Regions from separate parts of the Sporosarcina sp. FSL K6-6792 genome, predicted to be linked through region 1. Evidence: riboswitches for the same ligand, from Rfam matches in the RefSeq annotation. Region 1 holds a riboswitch; each other region holds the start of a gene.

Region 1 (5,311 bases):
TACAAATGCAAATTCCTTCAGTTCATCCGATTCCATTAATCCATTCCATGTATCCTCATCTGCTTTTGCCAGCGTTTGTCGGATTTTAAGCCCGATTGTAGAAAAACGTGCCCCAAGGGATCCGGTTTCGCCTTGCAGTTGCAATGCTTTTTTATCTGTTGTATCCGCCGCAAGGAAACACCCAATAACGGCACCTGCCTGTGACAGGTCAAGTGCAACCTCTTTTAATGATTCAATAAGGTTTACAACTTCTTTTGACGCACCAGCTGACTGAGGAACTTCAAATGCAGAAGCCGTTTCTTCTAATGAACCTAACTTTTCTTTTACGCTATCCAAATGTGTCCGTAGTTCTGTCGATCCACTTCCACCTTTAAAGAAAACGTCAAGATCCCATACTTCAGAATACGTTTTTTGCGTCACTATTATTCCCCCTTAATTCATTCAAAATTTTCTAAAAACACAACTTGATTATAACATGAATTTTCGGTATGCGAAATAATGCAATTGTGACGGAAGGTTCATACTTTCCTTCGCAGGTTCCACCATTCCTCTGTATACTATTCAGTAGGAGGATTTAAATATGTTTAGAATTATAATTATGACCTTTTCGCTCATTGCGGTCGTTCTAGTCAATGCAGCTGCGAATATAATGCCTATCAATGGAAAAACAACCGGGCAAATCTCTAATAGTTTACCGGTACTATTTACACCTGCAGGATATACCTTTTCAATTTGGGCAGTTATTTATCTGCTTCTCGCTATCTGGTTATACGGCTTTATGCGCAACACAGTAAACATTAATCATGCATTATTCAATCGTAGGGTAGTTTTGTTTGTGCTCAGCTGCCTATTAAATATCACTTGGATTTTGCTTTGGCATTTTGGTTTCTTCGGATGGACAATTATTATCAATCTGGTTCTTCTTTTAACACTGTTAACCATTTATTTTACTTATTCTATAAAAAATAGTCATATTCATGGTAGAGTTCCGATTGCTGTCTATCTAGGATGGGTTTTTGTCGCGACCATTGCAAATATCAGTTACGTCCTTACTTTGCATGAATGGTCTGGTTGGGGACTAAGTGACCCGCTATGGACCGTCATCTACTTGACTATCGCAACCGCTATTGCACTTCATTTTTTATACCATTACGCGGATATAGCATTTAGTGCTGTCTTCATATGGGCATTTATAGGTATCACTGTGAAAAACGGTGCAGATGAACTATTCGTCTCTGCTGCAGCCCTATTTCTTGCAGCTACAATCGCAGGATTCATGTTCTTCAGACGAAAGTCATTCACACCAAAATAAAAAATCGCCGTCCTCCCACATTGGGCAGAACGGCGATTTTCTATTTTCTCTCTAAAAGACGCGGTGCTGTAGTGAATAATATTGACGCAACAATTGCTGATAATATTATTGAAGGTATCATGTAACTTGCATTGTATACGAGTGAATAGAGCCATACGGGCTGTCCCTCAGGTGCATAAGATGCAAAAAATACAATTCCACCAATGAAGTGAATCAAGTATCGAAGTAGGCCACCGATAACTGTCCCCACAACGATTGCTGTAACCATTGAGCCTTTGTTTCCTTTTACTTTACTACTTAACAGCCATGCAAGTGTAACACCTGCCACTCCAACCAACGTGTACGCCACGAAGTAATCAAGGGCAGCCTGTATTATATTAAAGACATAGCCTCCCATCATCAGTTGCAATAACCCGCTGACGAAGCCAGTCAGCATACCGCCTGCAATCCCCCATCTAAATGCCATGACAACAATCGGCAACATTGACAGCGTAACCGAGCCACCCTGTGGCATTTTAAAACCAATCTGATCAAGTACAAATGAAATTGCACCTAAAATAGCTATTTCAAGTAAAAGTTGAAGTCTTTTCCGATCCAAATTAATTCATCCCTTTCCTAGCTCAGCGAAAGATGTGGGCATAAAAAAAGACATCCCGAAATAGATGGGACATCGAATATGTCAATTTCCATCCACATTCCTACGCAAGAATAATCTTACAGGTTCTAAGGGTCAGGACGTGCTGTCCAATCTCAGCCAAATAGGCTCCCCCTGTGGTTCCAGTAATTTAGTTGTCTAGTTCATTGTATAAGATGGGGATCCTATAAGCAAGATGATTAACAGGGATGATAATTATCCTATATATGTTGAAATTAAGAATTCCATTAAATTCGCTGCGGCGCTAGGAGATGCCGCCAATCTCAGGCTCCAGTTAACCCTTGTATGGCCTCTTCGCCAAGTTTAATCTAGGGATTCATTTACTCAATATATATATAGTTAAACTAAAATGGAGGGATTCGTGTGTCGAACAATAAACTGTTAGCCGCCCTATGCTACTTTAGTGTCTTCTTCACCCCTTTACTTATACCCGTCATTATTTATTTCGTTTCGGATGACCGTGAAGTAAAACACCATGCCAAGCGCTCTCTCGTTTCACATCTTGTTCCTGTCGTACTTCTTATTGCAGGATTTATCATTTTTTCTTTTTCAATGTTTTCCTTTACCTACGACCTGAATGTAATGCCTAGTGGTAACTTTGGATTTTGGCAATTAACACCTGTCTTATTCATGCTAGTTTATGGAGTTTTGCTCATAGCAATTCTAATTTGGAATGTGTTTCAAGGTGTTAAAGTATTGAAGTGAATGTTTATAAAACCACCTATTCGGGAAAAAAGTAACAAATGCTGTGTTTAGGAGTGATTCGTAATGAATATTGGAAAATTATTAAAAACCGCTATTAAATTGGCGCCTATCGTCTATCCGATTGTTCGCAAAGTAATGAAAGAAAAAAAAGCAACAAGCACGACAATCCCAAAGAAATAATTCGACAGTCTGCAAACGTTTTTTAAGTTTGTAGGCTTTTTTGTTCAGCTCCATATGATATAGTATGGTATGGAAAAGAATGAACGGAAGAAAGGATTTGAACATAATGATTGCAAAAACTGAACAGGAAATTGAAGCGTTAAAGAAAATCGGCAAAATTGTTGCTGAAATCAGGGAAGCGATGAAAGAAGCAACTGTCCCTGGTAAAACGACGAAAGAAATTGATGACATCGGCGGTCGCTTATTCGAAGAAAAAGGTGCAATTTCAGGTCCTATCGCAGAATATGATTTCCCTGGATTTACATGCATCAGCGTCAACAGTGAAGTTGCCCATGGCATGCCTGGTTCCCGCGTCATAGAAGATGGAGATCTCGTTAATATTGACGTCTCAGGTTCCTACAATGGTTATTTTGCTGACACTGGCATTTCATTTGTTGTCGGTACACCCGATAAAAAGAAACAACAATTATGTGATGTGGCTAAGAGTGCATTTGAACGTGCAATGACGAAAGTTAAAGCAGGTTCAAGCTTAAACCAAATCGGTAAAGCAGTTGAACGCGAGGCAAAAGAAAATGGCTTAAAAGTCATCAAAAACTTGACTGGCCACGGCATCGGTAAAGCGTTGCACGAAGAACCTTCGCATGTACTCAATTATTATGACGCTTGGGATAAGACGCTTCTGAAAGAAGGAATGGTTCTTGCAGTTGAACCGTTTATCTCTGAAAAAGCAGAGCATATTATTGAATCAGGGGATGGCTGGACGTTCATTACACCAGACAAATCTCTTGTGGCTCAAATCGAACATACAATTATCGTCACAAAAGGCGAACCAATTATTTTGACGCAACTATAATTACTGCCTAATGCGTTCTTTCAATATATATAGAAAAGGGCTGTCCCTGGAAATCCAATGCACTTGGATTCCTGGATAGCCCTTTTTATTATTGTCTAGATATGTGGTAATAAAGTATTCCATTAAATTCACTACGGCGCTAGGGGATGCCTTCACTCGATTTATATAACTATTTTCCCACGTCTATTGATTAATCAAAAATCACCAGTGAATAACATGATCACCTACTGGGCGCTACTTGTATTCACAACAGGATTACCGAAAAAAGTGTGGCTAGAAGTGACAGAGTCACTTCTAGCCACACTTGCCTCATGGTAAATGTGTCGTGAATAGTTTGCCGAAAGCGAACCGGAAATGATTCAGTGAAAACGGAATTTTCTAAGCCCTATTCACCAGTATTTTATGCAAATAAATGGTTAATCAACACACGTGCTATTTTCCCGACATATATAGATTCCTTGCGCTTGTCTTATTTCTTTTTAGGAGCTGCAATTGTTTTTGAATTTCCTTCGGCAAGATGGCCTTTATACCATACTTTTTGAACCGTTTTAATTCCTTTAGTCAGCTTACGATAATCTCGTTCTTCTGGGTACGACAACAATGTCAATACTTCCCCGTCTCCGCCTGCTCGTCCAGTTCTGCCTGAACGGTGTAAATATTGCTCAACCGTATGTGGCACGTCGATGTGAATAACATGTGTTAAGCCATCAATGTCTAGCCCTCGTGCCGCAAGATCAGTTGCTATCAAAATCTTCAACTCGCCTTTACGGAAACTTTCCAATGTTTGCTGTCTCTCAAATTTCGTCATTTCTGAATGAAGAACCGCAATTGGTGCTTCGTTATACCTAAGCTTCATTTCTTTCATGCGAAGCTGATCCACATTATTAATAAATGCAAGAGCACGAATTCCATTCAAATAAGAAATCCCACGCAATACATCCGTTTTGTCCCGTGCATCCGTTTTCACAAATGAATGAACGACCTTACCCGATTTCGGCATTTCTTCCGCTCCAACTTGGATGCGGATTGGATCATTCATAAACTTGCTAGCAACAATTTCAATTTCATCTGTAATTGTCGCAGATACGGCAATAACTTGTCTTTCCGGATTTGCCGCTTCAATCATATTTTTCACAACGACACGATGATCACGCGCTAAAAGCTGATCGCCTTCATCAAGAACAATGTGACGAATATCATGCATTTTCAACTTTCTGACCTTGATAAGTTCAGCCAATCGACCAGGTGTTCCAACAACAATTGTTGGTTTTTTCTTCAATTGTTCAATCTGACGCTGCATATTGGCCCCGCCAATTAGTTGTGTAACCGTGATACCAGTTCCTGTTACCCATTCTCTGATAACATTAACGATTTGCATCGACAGTTCCTGTGATGGTGTTATAATCAGCGCCTGCGTCTGTTTTTTATCGCCATCAACCAATTGCAAAAGTGGCAATACAAATGCAAGTGTCTTGCCCGAACCCGTCGGTGACTCTGCAACGATATCTTTACCTGCCAGCATTTCAGGAATCATTTTCTCCTGGATTGGCATTTCGTACTCAAACTTCCATTTTTCTTTAAACATTTCGTCCATATTTTCTAAGAA
Region 2 (5,311 bases), 560 kb from region 1:
CGCTGAGATTATTACAGGTCGTGGTGCATTCGTTGAATCTTTTCCGTTATTCGGTCATGACTTAAACAATTATGACGAACTGTTCGATGAAAACATACGACTGCTTCAACAATTGAATACCAATGAAATCGTCAATTGGAATGGGTCATTCCGTTCGCCTTTAACTAATTCTATGATTGCCCCGCGCCCTGTTCAAAATAAACTGCCGATTTGGGTTGGTGTAGGTGGAACACCTGATAGTGCAATACGAGCTGGAAAACTTGGAACTGGTTTAGCATTAGCTATCCTTGGTGGGGATCCAATTCGTTTCAAACCACTTGTTGATTTGTATCGCCAAGCCGGCATAAGTGCCCGACATCGTGTAGAAGATTTAAAAGTGGCTGTAACAGGACATACGTATATAGCAAAGACATCCCAACAAGCGAAAGACGAGTTTTATCCTTACTATGCAAATTATTGGGGATACGTGAACAAACAGCGTGGAATGGGCACGAGAATTTCCCGTTCTGATTTCAGTCATATGGCCAGTCCCGAAACCGGGTTATTTGTCGGTAGCCCTCAGCAAATAATTGAGAAGATTCTCCACCAACACGAACTATTTGGACATCAACGATTCATTGCACAAATGGATATCGGCGGCTTGCCGTTTTCTAAAGTCGCAGCGAGTATTGAAATGTTAGCAACACAAGTAGCTCCGATCGTTCGGCGTGAAACGGCTCGGTAAGTCTATCCCATGAGAATTCAACTCGAAACATAGCAACCATTTGAAACCTCATCAGAAATAACCCCAATTATTTGGCAATATGCAACAATATACTAATACTAGATGAATGGGGAGATTACTTACACTCCCTATTTTTCGTATTACACCACTCATTTATAAATATCATAAGCGTCTTGGTAAATACCACTAATTCTTCAATGTTTATCTTTTCATCGACTGAATGTGCCTCTTCCAACTTTCCAGGACCATAGATAACAGTTGGAATTCCTGCTGCTCCTAGCCAGCCCGCATCTGTTACTGATCTCGACATACCTATTATTGCAGGACTTTTTTCGGTTTGTTCATGACAATGCGCAAGAAGTTGAACAGCTGCATGGTCCGCATTCATTTCAAGCGCCGGAAATATTTCTCCACGTTCTTCAATCATTGATTTTCCCCCCCAGCGAAAGTGAATGGGATTTTCTCTTAACCACGTGTCTGCTTTTGCTACATTGTTCAAATGCTCTTCGATTTCTTTTGTTACAGATTGATAGGTTTCATTCGGATAGAAATGAACGGTGATCCAGAGCCGACATTCATCCGCCACAAAAGCTGCATGCCTTCCTCCTTCTATAACTGCCGGATTAATAGTAGTGGTGCCAGGCACAAAACCCGGATATTTTTTTGTCACAGCCCAGTGACGTTCTAAATCTTGTAATCCAGCAATAACCTTCATCATCTTTTCTATCGCACTAGCCCCATTAACCGAACCGCCTGCATGAAGCATACTCATCCTCATTGCATCATGGAAAACTTCCTTACTTTTAATCGTTATCCAGCCGGTAATCACACCACCCTGACCATGAATTTGACGATCACTGCCATCGACTACGAGTGCAAAATCTGCTGTATAGCCTTTTTCCATACATGAAAGTGTTCCAGCCTCTCCCGCTTCCTCCCCAATGACAGTCTGAATTTGCAAATCACCTTTCAGTTCCACACCTAGCTCGTTTAATAATTTAACGGCTAGTAAAGTCGCGGCCACTGCAGCTTTCATATCAGATGTTCCTCGCCCATATGCGTTGCCATCTTTAGTCGTCAGTTCAAAGACAGGCACAGTCCACTCTGTTTCATCCCCCACTTCCGCAACGTCTATATGTCCATTAATGATTAGGCTGTTATACAGGTTTCCATCCGTTCCCTTTTTAACGCCTACAACGTTCGGGTCGCCAGGAAATACATCCCAACTAACCGTTTCAAATTTTTCTTGTTCTAAAAAGTCTTGAATATACCGCTGTACGCCTGTTGTATTTCTTGCCGGTGGACTAACTGTCGGGAAACGAACGAGGTCCGCTAGCAATTGCACTAACTCCTCTTGACGTTCATCAACTAGGTTACTAATTCTATTTTCCATTTTACTCATCCATCCCTTATCTATATTTTTGGTAGGTGAATCTATATACGTTGAAATAAAGAATTCCATTGAATTCACTACGGCGCTAGCCCTTGTAATGCGCCTTCGCACAGTTCACTATCTTTATTTCATTTGTTCAACATATATACACTGGAACAGAAAACAGCCGCTTTCCATAATCGGAAGGCGGCTGTTTTCTACGCATATAAAGACATTGAGTGTAGAGTTTCAGCTGCTTCCCTACGCTAGTATGAACTAGATCAGGTTCGAAGGGTTTACATCTATGATGTGTCTCAGCCTAAACGGCTCCCCTAGCAGTATCTATTTAGTTTTATTCTTCTTCACAATGCATCTGTTCTTTCTTCCCCTTTAGGAAGATAGTTCGATAAGTCGATATCACGTAACCCGTTCTTTATTTTAGTTGTGTAACCTAAATTTTCATTCGATAAAAACGAAGCTTTTGAAGCAATCATTTCTTCTAATAAAGGCAAATACGTCGGATCAATATCTTTCCAAAGTTTGTACGAATTTATTAAATCCTCTAAAGTCAGATGCTTGTAATCATCGCCTTTAAAGTCACGTAATGCGGAAATACGATACCAAATATCGCCATTATCACGAATCCAATCCTCTTTATCCGCTACAATCGCTGTTTGTATAGCCTGCGCTGTATCTAAATACTTCTGATCACCGAACTCATTATAAGCCATGAGTAAAACGTTCATACCGCCCAACACATGATTCATAGAGGCATGCGTCGTTACTTGCTGTGCAATCGGGAAGTAATCCGCGATGTAGTAAGACTCGTCATTCACAGCAATGACGTTTCCTTTACTTTTTTGCGAGACCAGTAAGTCAGCATAATTACGCAATGGTTCTTTTGCATTATCAATTCCAAAATCAGCGCCACTATTATAGTAGAAAAGCGCGATTTGCTCATTAAAACGTGTATCAATGAATGGAGCTGTAATGTCATATAAATCTTTCAAATAGGTGCTTGTAACTTCTGTTTCCCAATAATCTTTGTCACCTTTGAAATTCTTCAAGTTAACAAATGAGTTGTAAATTAAGTTCTCAAAATAACGATCCTCTTGCTCATTATATAAAACCAGCGCACGATCTTCTTTTAATAGAAGTAAGTTCCGCCCATATCCTTGCCCTGTATCAGGCATTGGCTCTGTGGTTATCGCCATTTTATTGTATGGGCCACCCGCCGTGTACCAATTATTACGTTTTTTATAATACTTAGCTGACTCAAGCATCCAGCTCTCCATATTCTCTTCATTCGCAAATAATTGGTCATCCGCATTCATATACCACTGATCTACAATGTCATTGCCTTTTGAATTTAACGTATGCACAGACAATAATGTTGTTCCAACCTGAGCATAAGACAGTGCCTCTTTTTCACCGAGCAATTGACGCATGTAACTGTAGCCATCATTCTCATACTCTAATGACAATTGCTTCGACAAATAAGACTGACCAACCATCCGCTCCTTCACTGATCCATCTAGCTTCACAAACTTGAGTAAACCCGTCGGATAGGATGTTGTGTCACTGCCAAAAACGTCTTTATCATTACGTTTAATCTTGTATTTGTCATAACGGTTTAGCTCAAATGAAGCCACTTCATTTTCTTTTTGAATGACATCTACTGTTACAGCAGATTCAGTAGGATTAATGATTTTCGAAAATAAGAAGTAATCGCCATTATCAAATGAACGAACCGTTAACTCAATGGTCGCACCTTCTATACCGATGTCATAAGTGTAAATATTATCGCGAGAAAATGAGTTATCGATTCTCGTATGATTCGTGAAAAGTATATTCTCTGTCGATCTTAAGTAAATCGGATGTTCATCAAATGACACCTTCATTAAATTCACAGCAGAAGGAATCCTAGTAAAATTAGGCGACAGCTCTAAGTTAGTTAGTTCATATTTTTTGGTAGTTGCAATGTTCCCCTTCTCCACAAGTACTTGATGCAGAATCACCGCAAAAGTAGCGCGGTCTACTTGTGATCCGTGATTGAATAGACCATTTTGTATGCCTGGCATAATTCGGTATTGTGGAACTGCGCCTACACTTCCTTTATCCAATGAAATAAGACTTGGCGATTCGATTAATGCACTATCTTGCAAATTGAATGCATCTACTAATGCCAACTCCATTTGCCTACGTGTTAAAGGTTCTTCCATACCAAAAGAATTGCCTGTCACGTCTTTGCTTAAAAATTCATATCCCGCTTTTGTAAAAGATTGAGTAGCCTCTCCAACTGTCATTGCTAGATCCGGACGAAATTGCATATCGCCGTAACCCGTTAATATGCCCATTTCTACAAGTTGCATAACTTCATTTTTCGCCCAGTGGCTATTTTGAATATCCGTAAATTTTGCAGCTGTCGTGACATCTTCTGATTTAACGACTTGAGCTTCTGCCGCGTTAGCTGTTAATACAACAGTAGCTGACGTCGGTAAAGCTACCGTTAATGCTAAAGCGAGAAACAGTGTAGTTATTTTCTTCATTTTTGTTTAAAGCCCTCCTTTAGTTAAAATTAATAACATCAAATTATAGTTAAGTATAATTATAACACTTTTGGATACTATTTTGGAGTCCGTCCACAGGAGAAAGCAAGGCTGAACAATAGCAATTCAATGGAAAAGAAACACCAGTCCATAATCATTGACCTTAGTAACTCTTGAGTGTTAGGGTTTTCACTTGCCAACTAATTCGGCAAACTACAAAGGAGGAATTGCAATGAAGCAATTGATACAACAGGAAATTCACCTAGCAAATCGTCCCAAAGGAATGCCTGCGAAAGAAGACTTTACCTTTGTAAAGAATTCAGTTCCCTCACCAAAAGTAAATGAAATTTTAGTACGGACGCTTTATTTATCTGTTGACCCATACATGCGTGGAAGAATGCAAGATGCCAAGTCATATATTGCTCCATTTGAATTGAATAAGGTCATTTCAGGGGGTGTCGTAGCTGAAGTAGTTGAATCCCAGTCAGACGCCTTTAAACAAGGTGATGTCGTTGTTGGGAATCTTGGCTGGGCTGAATATACCGTAGCTACTCCAAATGAAATTCGCAAAATAGACCCTAAAATGGCACCTATTTCAACACATTTAGGTATTCTCGGCATGACAGGTTTAACTGCCTATTTTGGATTGCTTGATATCGGAAAACC
Region 3 (5,311 bases), 830 kb from region 1:
CCGTCTTCTGTCAGTTCATAGAACTCGCAGCGCGCAGACGTTTCTGACTTGTTCCCCTGTTTGACATACGGTATTTGCCGCATGATACGGTACGTTCGATTATGAATGTCAAACGTCAACTCAACGGTCGTTTGAACTGCGTCGTCTGCGAAGTCGCTTCGCATCGCACGATTATCCGTTCGATCTTCTCCGCTCGCCTGGCCATATAACGCAAAACAAATCCCATCAAATATTGTCGTTTTCCCCGCACCAGTAGCTCCCGAAATAACGAAGAGTCGATTGTCTTTCAATTCCCTGAAATCGACTGTTTCCGTCCCTTTATATGGTCCAAATGCCGTCATCATTAATTGAATTGGTCTCACAGCTCAGTTCCCTCCTTGTGCATAACTTCATGGAGCACTTCTGAAAAGAGGGTCTCCGTTTCTACGTCTGCCGCTTCTCCTTTCATCTCTTCGTAAAATGCTTTAAAGAGTGCTAAATCATCATGCTTCCCATGTTCCATACGTTGCTCATCAACCGTATTTGCGGTCAGCATGAGCACTTTACGCTCAACATGCATCGCGTTCGGATAGACTGACCGTACTTTTTCCATCGGGAATAAAACCGGTGTCTCATCTAGCAATTTTACAAAAACATAATCCTCACTTACTGGGTGCAACAAAATATCTTCCATCGTCCCTACAACCGTCCGCATATCATGCTTAGGCTTCAACTCCCGTTTCTCAACAGATACCTGCCCTGCAGCATCAAGTTCGATAATTAGAAACCCTTTATTATGATGTTCTTCTGAAATCGAATATTTCATTGGCGAACCCGCAAACCGCACTGTTTCATTTAACACATAATGCGCCTGATGTAGGTGGCCAAGTGCAGTATAATTAAATCCTTCAAAAAGATGCGCCGACACATATTCTGCTCCACCAATTGCCAACGGTCGTTCGGAGTCACTCGTGTTATTTTCACTTTCTCCGTGAGGTGTCACAAAAGCATGTCCAACAAATACATGTCGGACCCCCTCCACCATTTGTTCACGGATAGTTGCCGTCACTTTCTTCATCGCATCGTTATGGTTCACAATCGTTTCATCTTCGTGCAAATGTTTTACAACAGAAGGATCCGCAAATGGTACGAGATGGAAATGAACCTCACCGTAGTCATCTGACAAAACGACCGGTTCGATTACTTTCGTCATCTGACCTGCAATATGGTAGCCATTTACTCGCATCAATCCGCTTCCAAAATGGAGGCGTCCCGGGCTATCATGGTTTCCTCCAATCGCAAGGACAGGTATTCCAAGTTCCATAGTGATTTTTCCAAGCACTTCGTCAAGTAGTGCAATCGCTTCTGTAGGTGGCACCGCACGGTCATACAAATCGCCTGCGATAATGACCGCATCTGGCTTCTCTTCTTCGACTGCCTCTACAAATTGATCAAGTACATAACGCTGTCCATCTGTCATATATATACCTTGAACGAGCTTGCCTAAATGCCAGTCCGCTGTATGGAAAAATTTCAAATTCATTTCCCCCTTCAATACTTTTTCTTTCTACTTTACAGGATAATTCTCGTAAAAGGAAACATACATTCCTTTCTAACTTTTCACAAAGTTAAGGTTGACCTTCTATTTTTAATATGCTTATAATGGGGATGAGTCCAATTTCATATGATCCACCGCTAGGGGTGCTCTAACAGAGCTGAGAGAGGCATGTGCCTTGACCCTTATAACTTGAACTGGTTAATACCAGCGTAAGGAAGAGGTGCTGACACAATAATTCTGCCGGTCTATTTTCCGGGATACTTTTGATTGTCTACAACCCACTTCTTCTTCAAGGAGTGGGTTTTTTGGTTTTCAAGAATACAAAGGGAGTGTTGATATCATGAAGTTCACTGACCGTTTGTTAGAAAAGACGTTACCAATCTGGAGACAGAATCATAGCCATCCGTTCGTACAAGGAATTGGCGATGGGACGCTTGATCCGGATAAATTCAGGTTTTATATGGTACAGGATTACTTGTATTTGATTGATTATGCAAAACTGTTTGCGATTGGGGCTGTAAAAGCCGACGACTTGGAAACGATGGGCAAATTCGCGACACTACTCGATGGGACGCTGAACAAGGAAATGGCCCTGCATCGAAGCTACGCACTACGGTTCGGCATTTCTGAACAGGAACTTGAAAACGCTAAGCCGTCACCAATTGTTCTTGCCTATACGCACTACATGTTACACGTCTGTCAAAATGGAACCGTTGCGGAAGTGATGGCTGCTCTGCTTCCTTGCGCATGGAGTTACTGGGAGATCGGTAAGGAGCTAAATGCTATTCCAGGTGCTGCCGATCACTCGTTATATGGCGATTGGATTCAGATGTATTCTTCGGATGAATTCAAGGAACTTGCGGGCTGGTGTATTGATTTAATGAACAAGTCAGCAGAAGGAAAACCGGAGCATGAACTGTTAAAGCTCGAGGAAATCTTCCTCAATACAACTCGTTATGAATATATGTTTTGGGATATGGCAAATACAAAACAAATGTGGCCTGGAGTTGAAATGATAAATGCTATCGTTTGACGGTGTTTCATTCACGTACCAATCAGGCAACAGCATACTCGATAATCTGTCATTCAACATTCTTCCCGGTGAGTTTATTTCGATAATTGGTGTTAGCGGTTCCGGTAAAAGTACGATTTTTCGTCTTGTAACCGGGTTAGATGAACCCTCAAGGGGTACCATTTCTCTTGAAGGAAATCCAAATAGTCAGCGCCTCGGAAAGATTGGCTATATGCCACAACAAGATCTGTTACTGCCTTGGCGAACCATTTTAGAAAATGCATGTCTTCCGCTTGAAGTAGCCGGATTAGATAAGAAGGCCGCCAAGGAACAAGTACAACCATTATTACAAGAGTTCGGTCTTGGTGGAACAGAGGATAACTATCCAGGAGAGCTTTCGGGTGGAATGAAGCAGCGCGTCGCTTTCTTACGCGCTGTTCTTTCTGGCAATTCCCTACTATTGTTGGATGAACCATTTTCAGCACTCGACTCCATCACCCGACTGGCTATGCAAGAGTGGCTCATCAATCTGTGGGAAAAGCGCAAATCAACTGTCCTTTTCATCACACATGACGTAGAGGAAGCACTGTTTCTGTCAGACCGTATTTTTCTGTTGCAAAACAAACCTGTCACTTCATTTGTGGAAATCGAAGTACCTCTTGAAAGACCTCGACTAAGAAACGATTTACATCGCGCTGAAATGCTCGAGCTAAAAGAACTGCTTATCGGCAAGCTTAGAAGTGAGGTAACACTGTGAAAAATACGGCATCCTTAGTTATTATTGCAGGATTTCTAAGTATCTGGGAGTTGGGTGCACGCCTTTACGGTAAAGCGTTCATTCTACCTTCCCCTATTCAAATTTTTATACGTTTTTGGGAACTGAAGGAAGTATTATTGTTGAAACATCTGCCGGTTACTTTGATGACGATTATTATCGGCCTAGCCATTTCGATTATTTCAGGAACAGCCATTGCAGTGCTAATGTCTTCCCGTCCAGGCATACGAAAAGCACTCTATCCAATTCTCATTGCATCTCAAATGGTTCCTATTATTGCCCTTGCACCTATTTTTGTACTGTGGTTTGGTTACACAATTTGGAGCAAAGTTGCCGTTACTGTGCTCATCACATTTTTCCCGATAACTGTGAATACATTCGATGGTTTATCGTCAAGAAAAAAAGATATACAGGAACTCTTTTTGACGATGGGTGCTTCAAAAAAGGATATTTTCTATAAATATTCCGTACCAACTGCCCTCCCTCATTTCTTTTCTGGAATGAAAGTCGCTGTGACACTAAGTGTAATTGGCGCTGCAATCGGAGAATGGTTAGGGGCGCAGGCAGGCCTTGGTTACTTCAGTAGGCGTATGATGACGCAGTTCGATGGTGCAGCTGTTTTCGCACCCATTTTTGTACTGAGTGCCGTCGGAATCGGTCTATTCATCTGCGTGACCATTATTGAAAATCGAACGTTAAAATGGAGGATTAAAAATTGAAGAAAATCACATTATCACTTACAAGTCTTGCGCTAATCCTATTGCTCAGCGCGTGCAATGCTAATGAAAAAACAGAAAAGGTAAGTATCATGCTTGATTGGTATCCTAATGCTGTACATAGCTTCCTTTATGTTGCGGAGGAAAAAGGTTATTTCAAAGATGAAGGCATTGAACTGGATATCAAGTTCCCCGCAAGTCCGACAGACCCTATTAACCTTGCAGCAGCAGGAAAAGTGACTATGGGCATCACTTATCAGCCCGATGTCATCATCGCGAAATCCGAACAAAATATCGGCATTAAATCCGTCGGCGTTCTCGTTCGTTCGCCATTGAATCACGTAGCATTTTTAAAAGAAAGTGGTATCGAGTCACCAAAAGATCTAGAAGGAAAAACTGTAGGCTATTCAGGAATCCCTTTGAACGAAGCAATACTAGAAACAATGATGAAAGCAGATGGTGCAGACTACGGTAAAGTAAACATGGTCGATGTGGGGTTTGAATTAAATTCTGCATTGATTTCAAAAAAAGCAGACGCTGTTATCGGGGCATATATTAATCATGAAGTACCGCTACTTGAATATGAAGGATTTCCAACAGGCTATATTGACCCGACAGACTTCGAAATACCTTCGTTTTATGAACTTATTGTTGTGACAAGTGACGATACCTGGAAGAAAGATCAAAAGAACATCGAAGCATTTTGGCGCGCTGCCGGAAGAGCCTTTGATGATATGGAGAATGATCCTGAAGAAGCGCTGTCTATCTTGCTAGAATACCAGGATGAAGCGAATTTCCCACTCGTCGAGGTTGTTGAAAGAGAGTCACTTTCGATTCTTCTTCCGAAAATGACAGCACCTGGTACGTTTGGTGAGCAGGAGGAACAGGCATGGCAAGCAACTGCCGATTGGATGACAGAAACCGGATTATTGAAAAACGAAGCAAATCTTGATGGGATTTTCATTAATATGGACTAACAAAAAAACAAGCTTATACTGAGTTTATCACCGTTATGGAGGGTGTTATCACCGACTCAAACGAGGTTATCACCGCCATGGATTAGGTTATCACCGACACAACTATTTCCACCAAAAAGCAGCCAGGACTTTTGAAGTAAAAAGTCCTGGCTGCTTCATCATTTTGTTATTGATTCAAACCACTATAAATCATGTCTGCGTTCCATCTAAGCATTTTCACATACGTATCGCCGTCATCACCAGGTTTCCCTAGAGAGTCCGTAAAGATTTTCCCTTTAATCGGCACATTCGTCT
Region 4 (5,311 bases), 470 kb from region 1:
CGAGATAACCTCTTGTCACAGTACATTCATTATTACCAAGGTTCATCCTATCGAATAGTAGGGATGCATAATTCGTTATCTACGCAACTCATATTTTTCCTTTCCGGATAAACAACGAACTCCTTCCATTTATGACAACGGAAGGAGTTCATTGTTTACTATTCAAAATTAGAGATTCGCCAGTACTGCCATGCAATTACCTCAGACATCCACGCGAGCCCCTTACTTTCCGCTTGGTGAATTGGTTTCCATTCATTCTCTTCACCACGCATCAGGTAAATCTCATGATGGGGCGCCTGATCGTGGTAACCCGTCATATCAAACGTTCCGTCCCGCCTCATAACTGCTCGCACTTCATAGTTAATGTCAGGGGCCGTTGTAAGGGGATTGCCGACAGCATGCAGGAGATGAAATCCTGCTTCGTCTTCCCCGTGATTTGTCCGTTTCAATGTAATCCCATCGTGTGAAGCGGTTGCCTGTTTCCTAAAGCGCTTAAAAGCATCATAGACAATCGATGGCCCAACATCCCTTGTAAACGTCAATGGAGAACGTTCAAGGTCATATGCCAGTTCGACGTCCACTCGGGTCCGATAACTGGCTCCATTTGAATCGAATCCCCTGTCATCCCCTTTAAAATAACGATTTCGCGACAATAGATTCGGATTCAACACCCAGTCATCCTGCAAAAACGTCATGTAGCGGAATTCCCACCTATCTACATTCGGGAGACGAACTCTGTCTTGAACAGGTATCAGCAATTCCCTCGGTTTGGCAATGGATTTTGTCACCGAAAATCGTTCAATCGCCGCTTCTGCCTTCGACGAAACTGGATTCAACAACCCAAAAAGAGTGGAGACAATCGACTGAAAGACGTTGAATCGTTCTTCCGACTTCGCAAGTGAACGCTTAGATTCGATCGTATACGTATAGATTTCATCCAACGAAAAATCCCTGTCGATGTAAGAATTATCGACCGCCGTTGTCATATGCTTACCATTTCGGTAGACATCATATTCAGCGACATCTTTAATTTCCTCCCAAGACAATGCAATTTGCGTCTTTGCGACAATCGTTGTCATGACAAGTGACTGAAGCGGACTTTCTTTGTTTTTCTGTTCAGCAAATGCTGACGTTTGCAATGCAATAACGTCAATTACAATACCATCTTCAACACGTTCGATTACGTAATTATATAGTTTCGCATGCTTGAAATCACCGTCACTAAATTCAGAGACCGTTCCTTCATACAAATGATGCCCGTCTCTATAGACTTTGTAGGTTCCGCCGACATCATTCCATGTGAAATAGATTAGATCTGCCTTATGCAAAACGGTTTGTATTTCAAACAGTTTCTTTTTCATCCGCACACCACGCCCCTTACTTGGAAGTGTGGTATATTTCGCGAGCAGTTAAACATTACATTTCAATACCTGTTAATGAAAGAAGGACCGCACCTTTTAAACGACTTGCTGCTTCTCCAGGATCTTCTTCTCCAGAAATCGCAGAAATAACCGCTACCCCTGACGCACCCGCTTTAATGATAGCACCGGCTCTGCGTTCTGAAATTCCACCAATCGCAACAATAGGTAAACCAGGTAACAACGATGCCACTTCCCTAATTGTCTCGATGCCAATAACCGGTTGCGTATCCATTTTCGTCTGTGTCTCATAAACTGGACCTAGACCGATATAATCAGCCCCAGCATCAGCTGCCGCAATCGCTTCTGTTACATTATGCGTAGAAACACCTATTAGCATGTCTGGACCAACCTTGTCACGCACTGCCGAAATATATCCGTCTTCCTGCCCGATATGAATACCGTCTGCACCAATTTCAATCGCAAGACCTATATCATCATTGACAATGAAAGGTACACTATATTGTTCACATAATTGCTGACACGCCTGTGCAAAAGCCTTCAACTCTTCACCCGTTAATGCACCAGGCCCTTTTTCACGTAATTGAAAGCTCGTTATACCACCCTTTAGCGCCTCTTCTAAGACATGTAACGGGTCGCGTCCCGCCAAATTCACTGTGCCCATGATGAAATATAAGTTAACTGTTTGCTTATCCATAAACTACAACCCCTTCCATTGTCTTGTTGCCGCGGCGTCCATATGCCCAGTGATTCGTCGGACCATGGCCGCCACCAATTTTTAGTCCATCTTCAATTGCTGCGTGTATAAAACATTTTGCAGAAACAACTGCATTCGCTGCCGTTTCCCCATTTGCCAAAAACGCTGTCAGTGCCGCCGAATACGTACACCCTGTTCCATGCGTATCTTTCGTATCAATCCATGGTGCGCGAACCGAGAACCGTTCCCCGTCAGCCCCCATGAACAGATCTTCCGCATAAGGCGCTTCTTTCCGGTGGCCCCCTTTAATAAGAACCGCCCCCGCGCCCAACGCTATTATATGTTTCGCCGCTCGTTCTATGTCTTCATTCGTCTTTATTTCCATTCCTGCAAGCACTTCTGCTTCTGGAATATTAGGTGTAACAATAGCTGCAAGAGGTACAAGTACAGTCTTCAACGCTTCAACCGCCTGTCTTTCTAGCAATGAAGCACCCCCTTTCGCAATCATTACCGGATCAATGACAAGTGGAATTCCGCTCCAATGAAACGCCTCTCCCACTGCATAGATAATTTCTGTCGAAAAGAGCATCCCCGTCTTAATCGCTTTAACATCAAAATCTTCAATAACTGCCTGTATTTGCGCTTTAATAATAGCGGTGTCAACCGGCTGTATCGCCGTCACTCCAAATGTATTTTGCGCTGTCACCGCTGTCAGTGCCGACGTACCGAAAACACCCAATTCTTGGAACGTCTTCAAGTCTGCCTGAATACCCGCACCACCACCACTATCCGACCCCGCAATTGTCAATGCCACACGTACCATTCGATTCGCCACCCTTTTATTTATACTAAAAAGCCGCTTCCCGGTGGCGTAAGAAAGCGGCTAGCCATTTAACTATTCGTAAAAGGCGTACCCACTTTCCTACGCCGGTATAATCCGGATCAGGTTCCAAGGGTCCGCGCATTCATGCACGTCTCAGCCTAAAAAAGGCTCCCCTAGTGGTTGTTAAACTATTCAGCTTTGTAGCAAGTGTAACATATCTAGTGTGAGATTGTGGGAATGTTTGGTCCATTTTCAATAGAAGCATAGAGTAATGGAAATAAAAAACCCCATCAAATAGGTTCAATATATATAATAAACTCGTTTCACGTGGTAACAGTTTATTCCATTCTATCGTCGATAAGAGTATAGTTAATGACATAAACAGAAAGAAGGCGCAGTTTATGCATAAAGCAGACAGCAGACCGAATAATCCCGACAAATCCATGTGGATCAGTCTTTTCGGGGCACTCGTTATTATTGCAGTGGTCATTATTACTAATCTTACAATGGGTTAACATTCACTAAAACCTAGATAGGCCGACATCACAGCGGCCTGTTTTTTTATTCAGAACCCCAAATTCTTTCCACTTCTGAGTCCCCATCCTTAATCCGTATAACATACACGTCTGGATTCGTCAGTGCCTGCCACTGCCCAAAATCGAATCGCTCATCATAACACCTTAATAATAGCGCCATTAAGTTCCCGTGTGTCACAAGCACTGTCCGCGAACCGTCACCCAGCTCATCCACAACATCACAAACCCTCGACATCGCTTCACTCGAAGATTCCCCACCCTCATATTTTAGATGAAGGTCAAAAAACGTATCTTCCAGCTTTATCAACCAATCCTCGAAATCCATTGAACTTAGCACGCGCTCCATAAGCCGACTATCCACCTCTACATGCAACTTCTTCCGCTCAGCTATAGGCCAGCCCGTCTGACGTGCACGAGAAAACGGACTCGTAATAATCCGATCCACTTCGATATCTTCGAAAAACGCTACAAGCTGATCCGCCTGCAAAATCCCTTCAGCAGTCAATTCCGCGTGTGGTGCCTGTCCTTCTGCGGAGCAATGACGCACGATGTAAATAACTTTTTCCATAACCGCTTCACCCCATTCTTCTTACTAAATAGACATACAGCCCATTCGTAAACTAGCTGTAGTCTTCCCTATTACTCTTTTTCCCTTGTATGCTCCAAAGAAAACATCTCAATGTTTTAGATTCCTTAGAAATCACAACAAAAAGTGCCTGTACAATAGACCATCATGAAAATTTAAACATTCATGGTGGTTTCTTATGCAGGCACTCACTATTATTTATTCATCTGGGCAAGGAAGTCAGCTAGAGGGTCTTCCTCTTCTACAACAGAGGTTTCTTCTGGCTCCTTTAACTGTTCCCAATCAAAATTATCCAGATCATCCTCTATGTTAATCAATTGATGTTCTGTTTCCACCTCAACGGCAGCGCTCGTTTCTTCCTGCAAATATAATGCTGCATTTACATCTATTGCATTGCTGTTCAATGATGCAAAGAGAGAAGCTGTGCGGATTGGATCGGACATTAACTGATAGACGATACTCCCTAGTAGCGCCTCGGAATGTTCGTGCTTTAACCAATCACGTTGCGCTTTAGTTAACCCTTTTGGGAGCGGAATTGTTATGGCCTCTCTATGCTTTAAAAGTGAGTCATTCACCCCATCTATCACGAACTCCGCAATTTTACTGGAAAAGTTTCTTCTTTCGACTTCTTTTAACTTTTGCAGTTGCTTTAGTGTGTGGTCAGATGTATCTGATGGGAGACGAAATGTAATGGGCTGTCCCCTTTTTAATCCCGCGTCATTCATGCATAGTCACCTTACTTTGTTTTAACTAACTTTTCTTCTTCTTTAATTTTGACTTGTTGATTTTTTTTCGCAAAGTCTGAAATTAACTTGTAATAAGCGTTGGCCATCATCCAGACACTTTCTTTTTCATCCTCAAAGAAATCGATATTATAACCATCTAAGCTATTATTTAACGTTTTAAGATAGTCTTTAAGGACAATAGAGCCTCCGCCGATGAAATAGCAGATCTCAGATTGCGAGTTTCTTGCCCATACATTCCGTAAATGGCGATATTGCTTTTTCGCTAACTCCAAGAGAATCCGATCTACAATGTCATGAACACTTGTCCGGCTTCCTTTTACCATAATATGATTACGGTTATTTTTCTTCGTTATAATGTCCACAACATCTAGACGACTGTCCAACTCTACGCCATGCCTAACATAAATTTCTTCTCGAATAGCATCCAGAGACTCTGAAACACCCAAGTTAAAGCCTTGCGCCTTATCATCATCAACTTTACGATTCCTAATGACCGCAACATCCGTTGATAATCCACCGATGTCTTGTATCAAGATTTGTTTAT

What was found. Region 1 has a riboswitch for thiamine pyrophosphate ahead of thiT (energy-coupled thiamine transporter ThiT). Riboswitches for the same ligand answer to the same signal wherever they lie in the genome.
Region 2: linked by a shared signal. The riboswitch ahead of MKZ26_RS08445 (acetylornithine deacetylase) and the one ahead of thiT (energy-coupled thiamine transporter ThiT) in region 1 are both predicted to bind thiamine pyrophosphate.
Region 3: linked by a shared signal. The riboswitch ahead of tenA (thiaminase II) and the one ahead of thiT (energy-coupled thiamine transporter ThiT) in region 1 are both predicted to bind thiamine pyrophosphate.
Region 4: linked by a shared signal. The riboswitch ahead of thiD (bifunctional hydroxymethylpyrimidine kinase/phosphomethylpyrimidine kinase) and the one ahead of thiT (energy-coupled thiamine transporter ThiT) in region 1 are both predicted to bind thiamine pyrophosphate.

The regions. Positions count from the first base shown of each region.
Region 1 covers NZ_JBBOSA010000001.1:2,325,132-2,330,442, forward strand. The annotation lists gene MKZ26_RS11365 (M3 family oligoendopeptidase) at 1-420, opposite strand, end outside; gene MKZ26_RS11370 (tryptophan-rich sensory protein) at 581-1,312, shown strand; gene thiT (energy-coupled thiamine transporter ThiT) at 1,353-1,910, opposite strand; TPP riboswitch at 1,991-2,092, opposite strand; gene MKZ26_RS11380 (DUF4870 domain-containing protein) at 2,331-2,672, shown strand; gene MKZ26_RS11385 (hypothetical protein) at 2,736-2,852, shown strand; gene map (type I methionyl aminopeptidase) at 2,959-3,705, shown strand; gene MKZ26_RS11395 (DEAD/DEAH box helicase) at 4,175-5,311, opposite strand, start outside.
Region 2 covers NZ_JBBOSA010000001.1:1,763,463-1,768,773, forward strand. The annotation lists gene MKZ26_RS08440 (LLM class flavin-dependent oxidoreductase) at 1-724, shown strand, start outside; gene MKZ26_RS08445 (acetylornithine deacetylase) at 840-2,126, opposite strand; TPP riboswitch at 2,338-2,440, opposite strand; gene MKZ26_RS08450 (S-layer homology domain-containing protein) at 2,459-4,645, opposite strand; gene MKZ26_RS08455 (NADP-dependent oxidoreductase) at 4,878-5,311, shown strand, end outside.
Region 3 covers NZ_JBBOSA010000001.1:1,491,350-1,496,660, forward strand. The annotation lists gene MKZ26_RS07080 (SMC family ATPase) at 1-362, opposite strand, end outside; gene MKZ26_RS07085 (exonuclease SbcCD subunit D) at 359-1,516, opposite strand; TPP riboswitch at 1,667-1,770, shown strand; gene tenA (thiaminase II) at 1,878-2,570, shown strand; gene MKZ26_RS07095 (ABC transporter ATP-binding protein) at 2,557-3,306, shown strand; gene MKZ26_RS07100 (ABC transporter permease) at 3,303-4,043, shown strand; gene MKZ26_RS07105 (ABC transporter substrate-binding protein) at 4,040-5,017, shown strand; gene MKZ26_RS07110 (metal ABC transporter substrate-binding protein) at 5,184-5,311, opposite strand, start outside.
Region 4 covers NZ_JBBOSA010000001.1:2,792,869-2,798,179, forward strand. The annotation lists gene MKZ26_RS13720 (DUF3238 domain-containing protein) at 159-1,361, opposite strand; gene thiE (thiamine phosphate synthase) at 1,417-2,076, opposite strand; gene thiD (bifunctional hydroxymethylpyrimidine kinase/phosphomethylpyrimidine kinase) at 2,069-2,899, opposite strand; TPP riboswitch at 2,979-3,084, opposite strand; gene MKZ26_RS13735 (histidine phosphatase family protein) at 3,461-4,003, opposite strand; gene MKZ26_RS13740 (hypothetical protein) at 4,216-4,746, opposite strand; gene MKZ26_RS13745 (ParM/StbA family protein) at 4,758-5,311, opposite strand, start outside.